DNA from 2 places in the Arthrobacter sp. P4_H3 genome. Region 1 is predicted to be linked to the other one. Evidence: riboswitches for the same ligand, from Rfam matches in the RefSeq annotation. Region 1 holds a riboswitch; the other holds the start of a gene.
The links. A riboswitch is a leader RNA that binds a small molecule or an ion and turns the genes downstream of it on or off. The one in region 1 is predicted to bind cyclic di-AMP.
Positions count from the first base shown of each region.

Region 2: linked by a shared signal. The riboswitch ahead of AC1DRE_RS18550 (aggregation-promoting factor C-terminal-like domain-containing protein) and the one ahead of AC1DRE_RS12535 (M23 family metallopeptidase) in region 1 are both predicted to bind cyclic di-AMP.

Region 1 covers NZ_JBFUKK010000008.1:19,999-28,140, reverse strand. The annotation lists gene AC1DRE_RS12550 (HNH endonuclease) at 12-512, opposite strand; gene AC1DRE_RS12545 (NlpC/P60 family protein) at 735-1,490, opposite strand; gene AC1DRE_RS12540 (C40 family peptidase) at 1,629-2,291, opposite strand; cyclic di-AMP (ydaO/yuaA leader) riboswitch at 2,362-2,539, opposite strand; gene AC1DRE_RS12535 (M23 family metallopeptidase) at 2,670-3,497, opposite strand; cyclic di-AMP (ydaO/yuaA leader) riboswitch at 3,501-3,714, opposite strand; gene AC1DRE_RS12530 (iron-dependent transcriptional repressor DtxR) at 3,855-4,550, opposite strand; gene serC (phosphoserine transaminase) at 4,934-6,064, shown strand; gene AC1DRE_RS12520 (MFS transporter) at 6,088-7,437, opposite strand; gene AC1DRE_RS12515 (DUF3027 domain-containing protein) at 7,482-8,108, opposite strand; gene AC1DRE_RS12510 (cold-shock protein) at 8,117-8,142, opposite strand, start outside.
Region 2 covers NZ_JBFUKK010000016.1:20,569-28,710, forward strand. The annotation lists gene AC1DRE_RS18545 (HAMP domain-containing sensor histidine kinase) at 1-1,343, shown strand, start outside; cyclic di-AMP (ydaO/yuaA leader) riboswitch at 1,545-1,719, shown strand; gene AC1DRE_RS18550 (aggregation-promoting factor C-terminal-like domain-containing protein) at 1,719-2,504, shown strand; gene AC1DRE_RS18555 (glycosyltransferase) at 2,667-3,473, shown strand; gene AC1DRE_RS18560 (DUF7793 family protein) at 3,542-3,910, opposite strand; gene AC1DRE_RS18565 (HAD-IA family hydrolase) at 3,976-4,680, opposite strand; gene AC1DRE_RS18570 (glyoxalase superfamily protein) at 4,724-5,101, opposite strand; gene upp (uracil phosphoribosyltransferase) at 5,209-5,844, opposite strand; gene AC1DRE_RS18580 (phosphatase PAP2 family protein) at 5,857-6,642, opposite strand; gene tadA (tRNA adenosine(34) deaminase TadA) at 6,779-7,270, shown strand; gene AC1DRE_RS18590 (DNA glycosylase AlkZ-like family protein) at 7,267-8,142, opposite strand, start outside.

The sequences.
Region 1 (8,142 bases):
GACGTGACGCCTCAGGCGGCGGATTCGGGCAGGAGGAACGGGTCCCACGCTGGCGTGGGCTTCTCCAGCTCCTTGATCTGCCAGATGGTGCCGTGCGGAGGCGCCGGTACGAACCGGAGCTTCCAGCCCATCTCGGCCGGCGTGTGGTCACCCTTAACGTTGTTGCACCGCAGGCAGGCGGCCACCAGGTTTTCCCAGGAGTCCGCACCGCCCCGCGATTTCGGGTGGATGTGATCAATGGTGTGTGCTGCCTTACCGCAATAGGCGCAGCGGTGTCCGTCACGGCGCAGCACGCCCCGGCGGCTCACAGCCGTGATTGTGTTGTACCGGGGCCGGATGTAGCGGTTCAGGAGAATCACGGACGGGCGGCCCAGGATCTCCTGCGGCCCAACGACAGGATCGTCGCCTTCGGCCACCACGCTTGCTTTTCCGGTCAGCACAAGAACCAGCGCCCGGCGGAAGGTCACAACCGCCAGCGGTTCATATCCAGCATTAAGAACGAGAGTGCGCATGCACATACCTCTTCACGGCCGCACCCGTCAGGGGCTCGAGGGCCGGCTGCCCTCTGCTTGTCCGGGCTATGGATCGACAACACAAGAGTAAACACTCAAGTGCCCGATCACCGAATCGTGCCTTTACCACACGCTGCGTGTCGGTAAAAATTCACCTGCCGGAAACGCAGAAGAACCCCTGCCAATGGCAGGGGTTCTTCTGGAAATCGCTAACCGGAGGCTTTAGCCGCCAACGCGGATGAAGACCGGGCCGGAGCCGACGTTGACGCTGAACAGGGACGTGGTTCCACCGTTCCAGCCACCGTGCACGGCCTGGCCGTTACCGACGTATACAGCGATGTGGGCCATGCCCATGCCACCGTTTTCGTAGTAGGCGAGGTCGCCCGGCTGTGCCTCGGCTGCACTCACGGTGCGGCCCAGGGACAGGTAACCTGCCGGCCAGCCGTGGTAGTTGATGCCCACAGCAGCAAGCGCGTTCGTGGCCAGGGCGGTGCAGTCCTGGGAAACACCGAGCTGGGCGTAAGCGGCTGCTGCAATGGAGGCACCGTTTCCGCTGGCAGCGGCGGGAGCTGCGGGGGCCGCCGGGGCGGACACGGTTGCCGCAACGGCTGCGGGAGCGGCCTCGGGAGCAGCTTCCTGAACCTCGACGACCGGCTTCGGAGCCTCAACGACCGGAGCCGGGGAGGTGGAAACAGCCGGCTTCTCGAAGGCGATGGCGATGCTGGAAGCGGCCGAGATGTTGGCCGGAGCGGAAGACTGAACTTCCAGGGTGGAAGCGGAGGTTGCTTCGCGCTGAACGTTGGTGTCGGCAGCGTTGGCTGCGATACCGCTCGTCAGGACCAGACCGGAAGCAGCAGCGATAACCGCAGCCTGACGGCCCATGCCACCGGCGTTGTCGCCGACGGCCTTGGCAATGACAGCAAGCGAGTTGGTTTTGGTAACCTCGGCGCGGTGCCGTGCGATGGCACGAGTAGTCATTATTTCTCTCTTTCGTTTTCCTCAGACTGCGTGGCAGGCCGCGGTTTTTGGACGCTCCGGCATCTTGGGGGTAAGCCGGAACGGCCCGAACGGGTTTTTAGCGAAGTACGCGCGCTTCAGCGAAGGGAAGCGCGTGTTTTAGCGAAGCGTGTAGTACGCAGACGTGCCCGTGGCGGACACGGCGTGCAGGATGGTGCCCTGCGACGGGTTCAGCGCGCTGATCATCATGCCGTTGCCGACGTAGATGCCAACGTGGGCGCCGCCGTTTTGCATGACCAGGTCGCCCGGCGCCGGGGTGGCGGTAGGCGTCATGGCGTTCCATGCGTTGGTGCGGGGGATGCTGATGCCGGCCTGGGCGTAGACCCACTGGGTGAAGCCTGAGCAGTCCCAGCCGCTGGGGGTGGTGCCGCCCCAGACGTAGGCACTGCCGATCCCGGTGTAGGCGATCGCGGCGAGGCCCGATGCGGCAGCGGAGGAAACGGCGTCGGCGAGCTTGCCGGCCTTCGCTTCTCCGTCAGCCTCAGTTGAATCTGAACCGGTCGACTGAGCCCGTACGGTTTCAACCTTGGGCGCTGCCTTCGTGGTCACTGCCGGACGCTCGAAGGAAATAGTCGCTGTCGGTTCCGCGGTAACGGCCAGCTGGGCCGACTGTGAGCCGGACTCCGTGGAAGCGGACACTCCCAGGTTGGTATCTGCGGCGTTTGCCGGCATACCAACGCTGAGGATCAGTCCGGACGCGGCTGCGATGACAGCCGCCTGACGACCTACGGTCCCGGCGTTGGCAGTAACAGCCCTGGACACAGAGTTCAACGGGTTCGTACGAACCGTTTGCGCACGGTGGCGCGCAGAATTGTGACGTGTAGACACGAAGGTAGCCTCTCCCAATGCCTACGAGGTGAGCTGTCGGATTCGGATGGGAGTCACCCGGCCACTCGGCTTCCTGAGAAGCTTTGCGACTTAACCCCAAGGTCTTCTTGCGAAGACCAAAATTGGTTCCCCCGCCTCTGCCAGACGATGTAATGCGAACGGACCTTGAGCGGTGGCAGAGTTAGGCAATCCACTCAAGAGCGCCAACTTCGGAAAAGTTGGCGTGCTTTAGACGGTACAGGAATTCCCGGTCAATGTCACATTCAGGTCACGGCATGTCACAGGAATCCGAGAGTGTTCCATCGGCTTGGATCAGAGCCAGCCGGTGGGGTCGACGACTTCGCCGTTGACCATCACTTCAAAATGGAGGTGGCAGCCGGTGGAGGCGCCGGTGGTCCCGCTGAGGGCCACAACGTCGCCACGGCTGACCTTCTGGCCTACCTGGACGTTGGACGAGGACAAGTGGTTGTACGTGGTCTCCAGGCCGTTGCCATGGTCAATCACCACGCGGTTTCCGCCGCCGTAGGGGTGCCACCCGGAGAACGTCACCGTTCCGCTGGCCGCGGCCATAACGCTTGTGCCGCACTGGGCCGCATAGTCCTGCCCGCGGTGGAATTCGCCGGTGCCGCCGGTGATCGGGCTGACCCGAAAGCCGAAGGGGGATGCGGAAACCATCTGCGCCAGCGGTGCCCCGAGGCTTCCGGTGGACGCTGCACGGGTAATGGTGCCGGCGGACTGCGCGCTCAGCAGCTGCTTGAGCTTGCCGTCGGGATCGCCCTTGGTGGCGATATAGGTCCGGTTGAAGTCGATTTTGGCGCCTGCAGCCGCGGAAACCTCAGGCTGCGCCGCTACGGATGCGGCGGCCGCTGACGTGTTTCCTGTGTCCGCGGTGCTCATCATGGGTCCGGTTGACGGGACGGTCACAGTGAGGACCAGCCCTGTGGCGGCCAAGGCAATGCCGGCCTTCTGACCCACACCGCTGGCGGAAGCGAACTCCGTGACCTGGCTGAACAGGCTCCGGCGCCGGCGCGCATCACGATGTGCATCGCGTGGCCTGACCGTCATAACGGCTTCGGCCACGGGGTACTCCGAAGCGGGACCAGTCGCCCTGCGGCGGCCCCTGACGGTCTGCGTGGTCAAGAATTATCCTCTCTGGATAGCCTGCGGAGTTAGCTGTCGGATTCGGGTCAGAGAGATCAAAGACCCGGTCCGCCAATGCAAGGCATCCGGCACAGGGGTATCCCTAAGGATTCCTTCGTCGGAGATGACTTGCCGCTGACGGACTTCACCCCAAGGCCGTCTTTCAACGGCCGGTTGTGGTTCCCCCGCCTCTGCCAGGAGGTGATTCGTACGCTGATCCGCTGGCAGAGCTCGGCTTCGGATCAGGTAACGCTTTAGTATCGGCGCTAGTCCCCAACTATAGGCGATTAATCAGCGCGGTAATAATTCCGTTATCTACGTCTCAGTGAGTTGTAGGTGGTCCTATGATGCGTGCGGTTAGCTGACGGTAACAAACACGTGGGCCGCAACTTCCGGCGGGAGCTCGAGGGCGCCTTCGATTTCAGGCACGCGCACCGAGATGTACTCCCCTACCCGCTCCAGCGCGAGCGTCGCCCCCGGCCGGATTCCGCCTTCATCCAGCTGGACCAGCAGCTCCGGTTCAACCTGGATGGGTTCGGCCAGGCGGCTGACCGTAATGCGCGAGTCGGCCCCGTACCCGGTCATGGCGTCGAGCAGGTTCACCACACCGTCGGTGAACAAGGGGGCAGGCTGGCCGCCAAGCGCCGCCAGGCCGGGAATGGGATTGCCGTAGGGGGAAACGGTGGGGTGGTTCAGGAGTTCGAAGATACGCCGTTCAACGCGCTCGCTCATGACATGTTCCCAGCGGCAGGCTTCGTCGTGGACATACGCCCAGTCAAGGCCGATGACGTCAGCCAGGAGCCGCTCCGCGAGCCTGTGCTTGCGCATGACTTCGGTGGCCCGTTTCCGGCCGGTTTCGGTGAGCTCAAGGTGCCGGTCGCCGGAAACAACCACCAGCCCGTCGCGCTCCATCCGGCCGATGGTCTGCGAAACGGTGGGCCCTGAGTGGCGCAGCCGTTCGGCAATCCGGGCGCGGAGAGCCACGATGTTCTCTTCCTCAAGCTCCAAGATTGTCCGAAGATACATCTCCGTGGTGTCGATCAGATCCGTCATCCAGCTCAGCTCCTCGAGCACAGTCCTTGCGTCAGTCCCACCGTACCGCGCGGAGGCGTTCTCCGTCGGTCTCGTCAAGTGGATCTGCATCCACCGATCAGCCTTGGGAACAGCCCTCCCCGGGGATCAGCCCGGCCGGCGTCGCGGCCCGCTGTACGTCAAGGTCAAGCCTAGCCTATTTTGAATTACTCCGGATAATCCGCCGCCGTACAGCCGGCGCAACGGAAGTCCGCCGACCGCCGGGATGTCTCAGTGACTGGACTATGACGGGTGCCGTTCCGTCCCCCGCAGGCACGTCAGGCAGAATATAGGGGATTCCCCCGGCAGGAACCCGTGTACTGCCGGGCCTCTCCCACGTCCACGCCGAAAAAATTGGAGCCATCGTGAGCGACACCAGCATCACTATCCCCGCCAACCTCCTGCCCAAGGACGGACGGTTCGGCGCCGGGCCTTCAAAGGTCCGCCCGGAGCAGATCGAGGCCCTGTCCGCCGCGTCTGCCACGTTGCTGGGTACCTCCCACCGCCAGGCCCCGGTGAAGAACCTCGTGGGATCGGTCCGCACCGGCCTCAGCGAATTTTTCCGCGCGCCGGAGGGCTACGAGGTTGTTCTTGGCGTGGGTGGCTCCACTGCGTTCTGGGACATCGCGGCGTTCGGCCTGGTGGACAGCAAGGCACAGCACCTTTCCTTCGGCGAGTTCGGCTCCAAGTTCGCCTCCGCCACGAACAAGGCTCCGTTCCTGGACGCCTCCTCCATCCTCAAGGCCGAGCCCGGCACGCGGCCCACGGCCCAGGCAGAAGCGGGCGTGGACGTGTATGCCTGGCCGCAGAACGAGACGTCCACAGGTGTGGCTGCCCCGGTCAAGCGGGTTGCCGGTGCGGATGAGGGATCGCTGGTGCTGGTGGATGCCACGTCCGCCGCAGGCGGCCTGGACGTGGATGTCTCAGAAGCCGACGTTTACTACTTTGCGCCGCAGAAAAACTTCGCCTCCGACGGCGGCCTGTGGCTGGGTCTCTTCTCCCCCGCCGCGCTGGAGCGCGCAGCGAGGATCAAGGAAAGCGGCCGGTGGATCCCGGACTTCCTTGACCTGCAGACCGCCGTTGACAACTCCCGCCTGAACCAGACGTACAACACCCCCGCGCTGGCTACGCTGGTGACGCTGGACGCGCAGGTGCAGTGGCTGAACGCCAGCGGCGGCCTCGATTTTGCCGCTGCCCGCACTGCGGACTCAGCCGGACGCATCTACTCGTGGGCCGAGGCCTCCGAGTACGCCACGCCGTTTGTCACCAAGGCCGAAGACCGCTCAAACGTGATCGCCACGATCGATTTCGACGATTCGATTGATGCCGCGGCCATCGCCAAGGTCCTCCGCGCCAACGGGATTGTGGACACGGAGCCTTACCGCAAGCTGGGGCGCAACCAGCTGCGCATCGCCACCTTCGTTGCGATCGAGCCGGACGACGTCTCCGCCCTCCTGTCCAGCATCGACTACGTAGTGGGCGAACTGCGGAAGTAACGCATCAGCTGACGCTGACCCCGTTAGCGTTCGACGGCGTCGTCCGGGTTTTGCTCCCGGACGGCGCCTTCTTCTTTGCCTTCTTGTCTTTCCGCTTCACCGGTGTGGCCGGACGCGCCGGATACCAGTCGGAAATACCGCATCCCCCGGGCACGTCGGTTGAAGCCCAGCCTCAGCTGCTTTGCCCGGATGATCCACACCATTCCGATCAGTGCGGCCAGCAGCCCGGAAACCGCAGCCACGGACATGGACCAGCGCGGCCCTGCAACGTTGGCCACCCAGCCGACCAGGGGCGCCCCAATGGGGGTTCCGCCCATGAAGATGGCCATGTAGAGGGCCATCACCCGGCCGCGCATGACCGGGTCCGTGGTGGTCTGCACGTAGCCGTTTGCGCTGGTCATCATCGTGATGGCACAGAGGCCCACCGGCACCAGGGCCACGCCGAACCAGAAGTAGCTGGGTGCCAGGGCCGCCAGCCCTGACGTGACGCCGAACGCGCCGGCTGCCCCGAAAATGATCCGCAGCCGTGGCTTGCTTCGCCCGGCGGACAGCAGCGCGCCGGCCACGGAGCCGATGGCCATGATGGAGTTCATCAGCCCGAAGGCACCGGCGTCCAAACCGAACTCCGTACCCACCATGGCCGCGATGAACAGGACAAAGTTCAGGCCGAGGGTGCCCACAATGAAGACGGCCACGAGGACCACCACGATGTCCGGGCGGAACCGCACGTAACGAAGTCCTTCACGGATCCTCCCCTTGCCGGGAGCTGCGCGGGGAAGGAGGCGCAGGGATGAAGCGGGAATCTTCCACAGGCTGAACAGGAGTGCCAGGAACGTGGTGGTGTTGATCAGGAACACCCATCCCGGTCCGACGGCCACCGTCAGCACACCGGCCACCGCGGGTCCGATCATCCTGGCGACGTTGAAGGAGGCGCTGTTGAGTGCCACCGCGTTGGGCAGGTAGTCGTCCCGCACCAGCTCGGAGACGAAGGTCTGCCGCACCGGTGCGTCCAGGGCGGACACAAGGCCCAGGAGCAGGGCAAAAGCGTAGACATGCCACAGCTGCCCGGCACCGAGGACCACCAGCAGGCCCAGCCCGGTGCTCAGCAACGCCATGGTGGACTGGGTCAGCACAAGGAGGTGCCGCCGGTTGAAGCGGTCCGCCACCAGGCCGGCCACGGGCGCCAGGAAGAGCTGCGGCCCCAGCTGCAGGGCCATGGTGATGCCCATGGCCCCCGCGTCATGGTCTGTCAGATGGTCAAAAACCAGCCAGTCCTGGGCGGTGCGCTGCATCCAGGTCCCGATATTGGATATCAGGGCACCAACGAACCAGAGCCGGTAGTTGAGGATATGCAGGGACTTGAAGGTGGACATCATCGCCGGCCTCCGTGTTGCCTGGTCCCCGCTATTTCAGCTGGCTAGTCAGCCTCGCGGAGCGATTGGCCGGCGTCTGATTCCGGGTGGCCGGCGTCGTGGCGGTCGTCGGATTCCTCTTCCGCGCCGCTGTCGGAAACGGTTGCCTCGTCGTCGTCGTCGAAAACGGTTGCCTCGCCCATCAGGTCCGGGGCAGCATCGTCTGCGGCGGCGTCGTCCGCAGCGTCCACGGCGATCCCGTCGACGGCTGCGCCGGCGTCCGCAGTTTCGGCGTCCGCAATTTCATCGTCCTGGGCATCCTCGGGGCGAACCCGTTCTGCCCACGGCACCCATTCCGGCGCAAGGATTGAATCCTCCGAGGGCAGCAGGCCGAGTTCGTTCACCGTGATGACCTTGGAACGTGAGTTGCGTGTGAGCACCGCGTACCACTGCCACCCCTGGTACCCGGCCAGCAGGGACTCAAAGAGATGTGTGACAACACGGTCCCCCTCGGTCTTTGCACCCAGGTGCCGTCCGATCTGCGAGGCCGGGGCGATGCCTTCAACCGCAGTCCGGGCGAAGTCGGCGGCTGCAGCAAGCACGGCATCCGGCTTGCCGGTGCGCCATACGGGGACGCCGGCACGGGGCCTTGCGGCCGGTTTGGGGGCGCCCTGATCAGGTTCGGAAGTCATACGGATGCCTAAGCGTCCAGCTCGTCGGCAACCT
Region 2 (8,142 bases), on a different contig from region 1:
GCCAGGCCTCTCGGATCTCCAACAACGCTGGCCGGCCTCCGAGCGGCAACCCGACCGGCAGGCCGAATCCGCTGGACGGCCCGGGCCAAGGCATCGGCACGCTGTTTGCCCGTATCAACGGCGAGAACGTCAGCTCCGGATTCCTCGCCAAGGACGCCACCAGGTCATCGTTGTCCTCCGAGGACGACCAGGTCCTGTTGGCCCTCCGACACGACGGAACGCCGGTTGACCGGACCCTGTCCACCGGTTCCTACCGCCTGGTGGCCGTAGAGGCGCCCTACGGGGACGTGATCGTCACGGGACTACCCCTCGATGAAAAGCAGAACACCCTCAACTCACTGGTGTGGACCATGGTGATCGTTTCGATGGGGGGCCTGGTCCTGATCGGCCTGGCCGGAACGGTCCTCATCCGCCGCACCATGAAACCCCTCGAGCAGCTGTCCGAAGTGGCAACGCAGGTTTCGCAACTGCCGCTCGACGCCGGCGAGGTTGCCCTCGCGGTGCGCGTGCCGCCGTCGAACGCGCACCCCGGAACTGAAGTGGGCAGTGTGGGGCACGCCCTCAACCTCATGCTGGACAACGTCTCCAAGGCCCTCGAGGCCCGGCAGCAGAGCGAGACCAAGGTGCGCCAGTTCGTGGCCGACGCCTCCCACGAGCTGCGCACGCCACTTACGGCAATCCGCGGCTACACGGAACTCATGCGGATGACCGAGGACTTCACACCGGACGGCAAGAAATCCCTGGCCAGGGTGCAAAGCCAGTCCGAACGGATGACCACCCTGGTGGAGGACCTCCTGCTGCTGGCCCGGCTGGACGAAGGGCAGCCGCTCAAGATCAGCGACGTGGACCTGACGCAGCTGGTGGTGGAAACCGTCAGCGACGAGAAGGTCATGGCCCCGGACCGCGTCTGGCAGCTCGAGTTGCCCGACGAGCCGGTGGTGGTCCGCGGGGACGCCACGCAGCTGCACCAGGTGCTGGCCAATTTGCTCTCCAACGCGCGCAAGCACACGGACCCCGGAACCACCGTCGTCACCGGCGTGATGCGCTCCGCTGACGGCAGCGCCGTGGTGACCGTGACGGACAACGGCGCCGGGATCCCGCCCGAATTTGTGGACCGGGTCTTTGCCCGCTTTGCCCGGGCGGACGCCGCCCGCACCAGCCCGGCAGGTTCTGCATCGGGTTCAGGCGCCGCGGGGGCGGCCGCCGCTGAGGGGACCAGCGGGCTGGGCCTTTCGATAGTGCAGTCGATCATGGAAGCGCACGGCGGAACCGTCGAAGTCACCTCCCGTCCGGGACGCACGGAGTTCGCGCTGCGCCTCCCCTCCGAACCACCGGCGGCCTAGTACCCGGCGCACGGGAATCACGGCCGGCCGATGCCCGTGCGGACTGGCCGGTCTTTTCTGTGATCAAACGAATTACTGGCAGCTCGGGCGCAAGTCAACGCGCCGCAACCGTGATCCTCGTTACCGAAATGTGACTTAAGGTCCCATCTCCTGTACGGTTTTTAGAGTGCGGCCACCGTTCCGGCCGCATATCCGGATGGACGCCAAACTCTGCCGCTACCCGGATTTCCTCATGATCAGGCAGAGGCGGGGGACCCAGGTCTCCGGGCATTCTGCATCGCCGCCCTCGGGGTGAAGCCGACACGTGAAGTTCCGTGCGGCCGGATGACCTCATCCGAACCCGACAGCTAACTCCGCCGGCATCGAGAGGCAACCATGACTAAATCCACGCCAGAAGTACGTCCAGAGCGCCCTTCACGTAAGACCGCGGTGCCCGCAGAACGCTCACGCCACCGCGCTGAATCAGCCAAGACGACGTCCCCGCTGTCCCGCTTTGCCGCTGGCCTCCACGGCTCCGGCCGCCGCGCCGCAGTGGTGGCGACCGCCTGCGCAGTGTTGGTCGGCGTCGGCGCCGCCGGCCAGGCTTCCGAGCCCGCCGCACCGGCAAGCTCGGCGACGGCCGCAGAAATCGCCGCATCGAGCGCCGACACGAAGTCGAAGCTCGCGTTCGAAAAGATCCTGGTTTCGGCCATGCCGGCTCCGGCTTCTGTCAGCATGTCTGCGCAGTCCACCGAGGAGCGGCCGTCCGAAGAGCAGCCATCCGAAGAGCGGCCCGCGGAAACACCGGCCCCCGCCCCTGCCCCGGCGGCGGCTCCGGAACCCGCTCCCGCTCCCGCGCCGCCTGTCGCCGTGGACGACCCCGCAGCGGCCCAGGCGTATGCCGCCTCGCAGCTCGGCAACTACGGCTGGGCAGCTGACCAGATGCAGTGCCTGACCACGCTGTGGACCAAGGAATCGGATTGGAAGACCACGGCCACGAATGACAGCAGTGGCGCGTACGGCATTGTCCAGTCGCTGCCGGCCGAAAAGATGGCCAGCGCGGGGGGAGACTACCTCACCAATTTCCGCACTCAGATCAACTGGGGCCTGAATTACGTCAAGGAACGCTACGGCTCCCCCTGCGACGCCCTGAACTTCCACTACGCCAACAACTGGTACTAAGCCGGCCCGTACCGGCCGGACCGGTCCGCATCAGCAGATGGCCCCGAATCCACGTGGTTCGGGGCCCTCGGCCGTGTTGCGGGCGTATCGCTTCCCAGCTTCCACAGCAGGCGCACAGCTGTGGCCTAAATCCTTTATATGCGCCAGCCTCATAGTTGAACCATGACGCTCACAGACCAGGCCCCGGGGATCCTGCCGCACACGCAACCGCGGGCGGCCGTCGACGAACGGACCGGAACCGCGGTGCCTCTCCTGGATGCGACCATCCCGGTCTACAACGAGGAACAGGATCTGGAGCAGTCCCTCCGGCGGCTGCACACTTACCTGCGCGGCACGTTCCCGCGCACCTTCCGGATTACTGTGGCGGACAACGCCAGCACCGACGGCACGCTCCGCGTCGCCGAGCGTGTGGCCCGGGAACTCCGCGAGGTCACCGTGGTCCGGCTCCCGGGACAAGGGACGGGGGAACGCGCTTCGCACGGTGTGGCTCGCGTCGCCGTCGCCCGTGCTGGCCTACATGGATGTGAACCTTTCCACCGACCTTGCTGCGCTGGCCCCGTTGATAGCCCCGCTCATCTCCGGGCATTCCGACCTGGCGGTCGGAACCCGGCTATCGCGCAGTTCGCGTGTGGTCCGGGGCCATCGGCGGGCGTTCATCCCCCGTGGCTACAACCTTTTGCTGCACACCCTTCTGGGCGCACATTTCAGCGATGCGCAGTGCGGCTTCAAGGCCATCCGCGCGGATATCGCCCGACAGCTCCTCCCCCACACCGCGGACAATGCCTGGTTCTTCGACACCGAGCTGCTGGTACTCGCCGAAAAATGCGGGCTCCGGGTGCACGAGGTGCCGGTGGACTGGGTAAACGAGTCCGACGCCGGCGTGGATCTTCTCCGGACCGCCCTCGCCGACCTGCGCGGCATGGGCCGCCTCAGCCGCGACCTGGCGACCGGCCGCATACCGGTTCCTGAACTTCGCTCGGCCCTGGACGGCGGCTCCGCGCCGGTGACGTCCGGCTGAACAGCGGTGGAAGGCGCGGCTACCCGTCCCCAAGCCACGTCATGGCTTCGTCAAGGCAGGTGAAATACCGCGTGGGAGCAGCCGGAGAGTTCATGCTGAGAAAGAAATTGGCCATGGCCCGGTCCACCGGGGACGATCCTAGGAGCGCCACCCTCGCCACTGTGCTGGGACGGGCGAAGACGCGCCGTGCACCGCGGCTCATGGACGCCGCGGCAGCCATGTCCACCAGAATCGGATAGCGCCGCCCGCCGCTCAACTCCTTGACCGCCGCCATGACGGCCGTCGCGGCATCCTCGGAGATCGCCAGGCCTTGAATCCATCGCACATGAAGAACACCATCGCGCAGAACAACGGTGCCTCTGGCGCCGTCAATCGAAACTTCGGTCATCCTATCCCCCCAGATAGCGTCAGCACTCTTCACCGACCCTAGCCGACGGGAGCCCGGTTCGGACGTCAGAACCGGAAGGAAATCGTCCGTACACCGGCCTCGTCCACTGCCGTGGTCATGGAGACCCCGGTGTAGTCCTCGATGTGCAGGACGCCGTCCGGCAGCTGACCGGTGTTGGGCCCGATGGCCACGGTCCTGATCCCGGCGGCAAGTCCGGCCGCGATGCCTGCGGGCGCGTCCTCAAAGACCACGGCGTTGGCCGGGTCCACCCCGAGAAGTTCGGCAGCCCGGAGGTAGCCCTCGGGATGGGGCTTGCCCCGCGTGACAAGATCAGCCGTGACGGCAGTGGCAGGCATGGCGAGACCAGCGGCGCCCATCCGGATATCGGCCAGGAGCCGGTCGGCCGACGTCACCAGTGCCACGGCATCCGCCGGCAGCCTGCGCAACAGATCAGCGGCTCCGGGCAAGGCGACAATGCCCTCGGTCCGGACGCGTTCCATTGCGCCGAGTTCCGCAGTGAGCGCGGCGACGTCGGCTCCCGCCGGGGCAAACCGGCGCACCGTGTCCCCGGCCTGGACGCCGTGCGAGGTCCGGAGGATCTCGGCGAGGTCCAGGCCGTAGCGGGCAGCAAATTCGCCCCACACCTGCTCCACAATGGCCGTGGAATCAACCAGGGTGCCGTCCATGTCGAACAGCACGGCCCGTGCGGTCAAGGTTGTCGCGGACCGTGTGGCGGAGACGGGGGTTGCGGCGTCGGCAGGAAAGCTCATGCTTCCATCCTGCCCCACGCCGGGCGGCGCGGGTTTTTGTGACTTAGCCGTTCGGGCGTTGAGGGAGGTACTGGACCGCCCACTTGTTGCCGTCAGGATCGGCAAAATGGACGAAATGGCCCCAGTCCTGGACGTCGATGTCGCTGACCTCAACTCCGTTGTCCTTGAGGTGCTTGTGCGCGGCCTGGATGTCGCTGACCACGACCTGCAGGCTCGGGGCGGTGCCGGGAGGAGCGTCACTGAGACCCTCGCCGATAGCGATCGAACAGGCCGATCCGGGCGGGGTCAGCTGGACGAAACGGATGCCGTCCATGGGCCGCTCGTCGAAGTCGGCGTTGAAGCCCACCTTGTTGACGTAAAAATCCTTGGCACGGTCCACGTCGGACACAGGGACAAACACCAGTTCAAGTTTCCAGTCCATGGGGCACAGGCTATCCGGGGCCGCCGGAAACCGGAAGGGGGCAATCGCTTCGCACCGGCTTAGCCGGCGCCCCTGTTAGCCAGCGATGCTGTCAGCCAGGGGTGCTGTTAGCCGGCGATGCCATAGAGGCGGTCGCCAGCGTCGCCGAGTCCGGGCACGATGTAGGACTTCTCGTTGAGCTTCTCGTCAATGGATGCCAGGACGATGGTCACGTTGGCGTCCGAGAGTTCTTCTTCCAGCTTGGCCAGGCCCTCGGGTGCCGCCAGCAGGCAGATGCACGTGACGTCCGAGGCGCCGCGCTTGAAGAGGAACTTGATGGCTTCGCGCAGTGTGCCGCCGGTTGCCAGCATGGGATCCAGGACAAAGATCTGCCGATCCGTCAGGTCCTCGGGGAGGCGCTCCGCGTAGGTAATGATGTCCAGCGTTTCCTCGTCACGGGCCATTCCCAGGAACCCGACCTCGGCTGTGGGCACCAGTTTGGTCATGCCTTCGAGCATGCCCAGGCCGGCGCGGAGGATGGGAACCACCAGCGGGGTGGGCTTGGTGAACGCGGTGCCGATGGTGGTGCTGACCGGAGTCTCGATGGTGACCGGCTCGGTGCGGACGTCCCGCGTGGCCTCATAGGCTAGGAGCGTGACGAGTTCCTCGGTGAGCTGCCGGAAGACCGGGGAGGGAGTGTTTTTGTCCCGCAGAACGGTGAGCTTGTGGGCGACCAGCGGGTGGTCCACGACGAGTGTGCGCATGGGTCAAAACTATCACTCGGCGGTGGTGTCCCCGCCCCGCGATCCGCCGGCTTCCTGACGCGGGCCCGCGCCGCCGCCACCGGGTTTTCCGCCGTGGGTGCCATGGTGCACGTCCGGCTCCTCCCGGAGTAACGGGTGGTCGAACGTCGGAGCCGGTCCTGCGTGCTCGCGGTGCCGTATGACGTGGAAGAGCCGGTGTGCCAGGATCACGATTCCCACCCAGGCGAGGCCAAGGAGCCACCCGGCGATGACATCCGTCAGCCAGTGATGGCCGAGGAACACCCTGCTCAGGCCCATCGCGATGATGAAGATCGCACCGGCCGTGATCATGGACACCCGGGCAACGGTCCGCTGGATCTGCAGGCAAGCCAGATATACCACCAGCCCTATCACTACGGTGGTGTTGAGCGTGTGCCCGCTGGGGAACGACGGCGAATCTTCGTAAGGCGGAACGGCATCCGTGTGGTCCGGGCGGGTGCGGCCAAACAGCTTCTTGCCAAAAGTGGTCGCGGTGACCGAAGCAGCCGCAGCGCCACCCACCAGGATGAGGGGCCGCCAGGTACGCCCTGCCCACGTAAGCCAGGCCGTCAGGATGCTGCCGACGATCGGCATGCCGACCCCGCCGCCGATGTTCGTGAAGGCAGTGACGGCGGAGTTGAGCCAGGGGCTCCGGAGGCCCTCCGACAGCGCCAGCGCAGGCTTGTCCAGATTGGCGAGGCCCGCTTCGTCCACCACGTCGTCGTAGACTTCGGCACCCATAAACGCCAGCGTGACGACGATTGCACCGCCAACCAGCATGGTGATCCAGAGAGCAGCGTAGGGAACAACCCACCGTCCCCATCGGTCGGTGATGCGGTCAGTCAAAGTCTTCACGTCGTCTCCCGGGCTCATCCGTCGTCTGCGCCTGCCGTACCTTCGAAACTATCATTGAGCCATGACTTCCCCGGAGCCCCGCCATGCCGAATGGATGGGCCTTGCCCTCGCCGAGGCACGGGCTGCACTGGCCACCGAGGACGTGCCGATCGGCGCCGTCGTCATCGGACCGGACGGCGAAGTCCTGGGTACCGGGAGGAACGAACGGGAAGCCCACGGTGATCCCACCGCGCACGCCGAGATGGTGGCCATCCGTGAGGCGGCAGCCCGGCTGAAGGCACTTCCCCAAGGCGACGGCTGGCGGCTGGCGGACTGCACCCTCGTAGTGACGCTGGAACCCTGCGCCATGTGCGCGGGCGCCGTTGTCCTGGCGAGGATCCCGCGTGTGGTGTTCGGGGCGTGGGACGAAAAGGCGGGGGCGGCCGGTTCGGTGTTCGACATTCTCCGCGAGCGCCGGCTCAACCACTGGGTGGAGGTCTATGCCGGCGTCCGGGAGCAGGAGTGTGCCACGCTGCTCCGGGATTTCTTCGCCGGCCACCGGCAGGTCAGCTAACCGGCATTCGCCGCGTCCAGGGCGTCAATGCGCTCCTGCCTGGACGCGGGCGAGTCAAGGCTGAAGGAACGGAAATCGCCCAGGTCCTCCCGGATCCACGCTTCCATCTCGGCGATCCGCTGCCCGACACGCGGCGAAGCCCTGCCGAAGAGCCAGTGGGCAATCCGCTGCCCGACGGGATCGTACTGCCAGAGTCCGATGATCCGGCCTCTGTCCAGGATCGGGTGGTCCGGCAGGTCGGCCTGTTGCGCGAGTATCGCGCCGAGCAGTGTCGCGTCCCCGTCGCCGTCCGCGAACAGGTCCGCGGCGTTCCGCCGCTGGATGACGAGCGAGTCCGTCCCCGCGAGAAGCTGGATCTGTTCCTCCGCTGGCACGTCAAAAGCGGCGAGGCGTGCGACGTCGTCGGGCAGCATCCACAGCGCTTCGCCTTTGGCGGCAGGGTGGGCGGTGGGCACCTCGACGGCACCGACGGCGGCCAGGGCCGCCTTGCTCTGGGCGACCGTGAACCCGGAGAACCACTGGGATTGCTTGAGCGCGGCTCCGCCGGTCCAACCCAAGTACTTGCGGATCAGCTCGGTGCGGGCGGCATCCATGTCCAGCAGGCTCGGCGGCAGGTCCCAGAGCGTGTAGGCGTAGCGCTGCTGGTCGAGACGGCCGTTGGCAGGGACGCGGCGGATCCGGCCGTCGCGCTGCAGCAGGCCAAGAGCGGTGGGGAGGGTGGTGGAGACGCCCTGCCTCTTGCCTTCCTCGCCCAGGCTTCGGACGGAATCGCCCAGTTCGTCCTTGAGCTGTTTCGGATCCAGCGGGCGGCCAGCCCCGGCCAGGGCGTGCACCACCTGGTCCTCGAGCAGCGTAAGTTCGCCGCGGTCCAC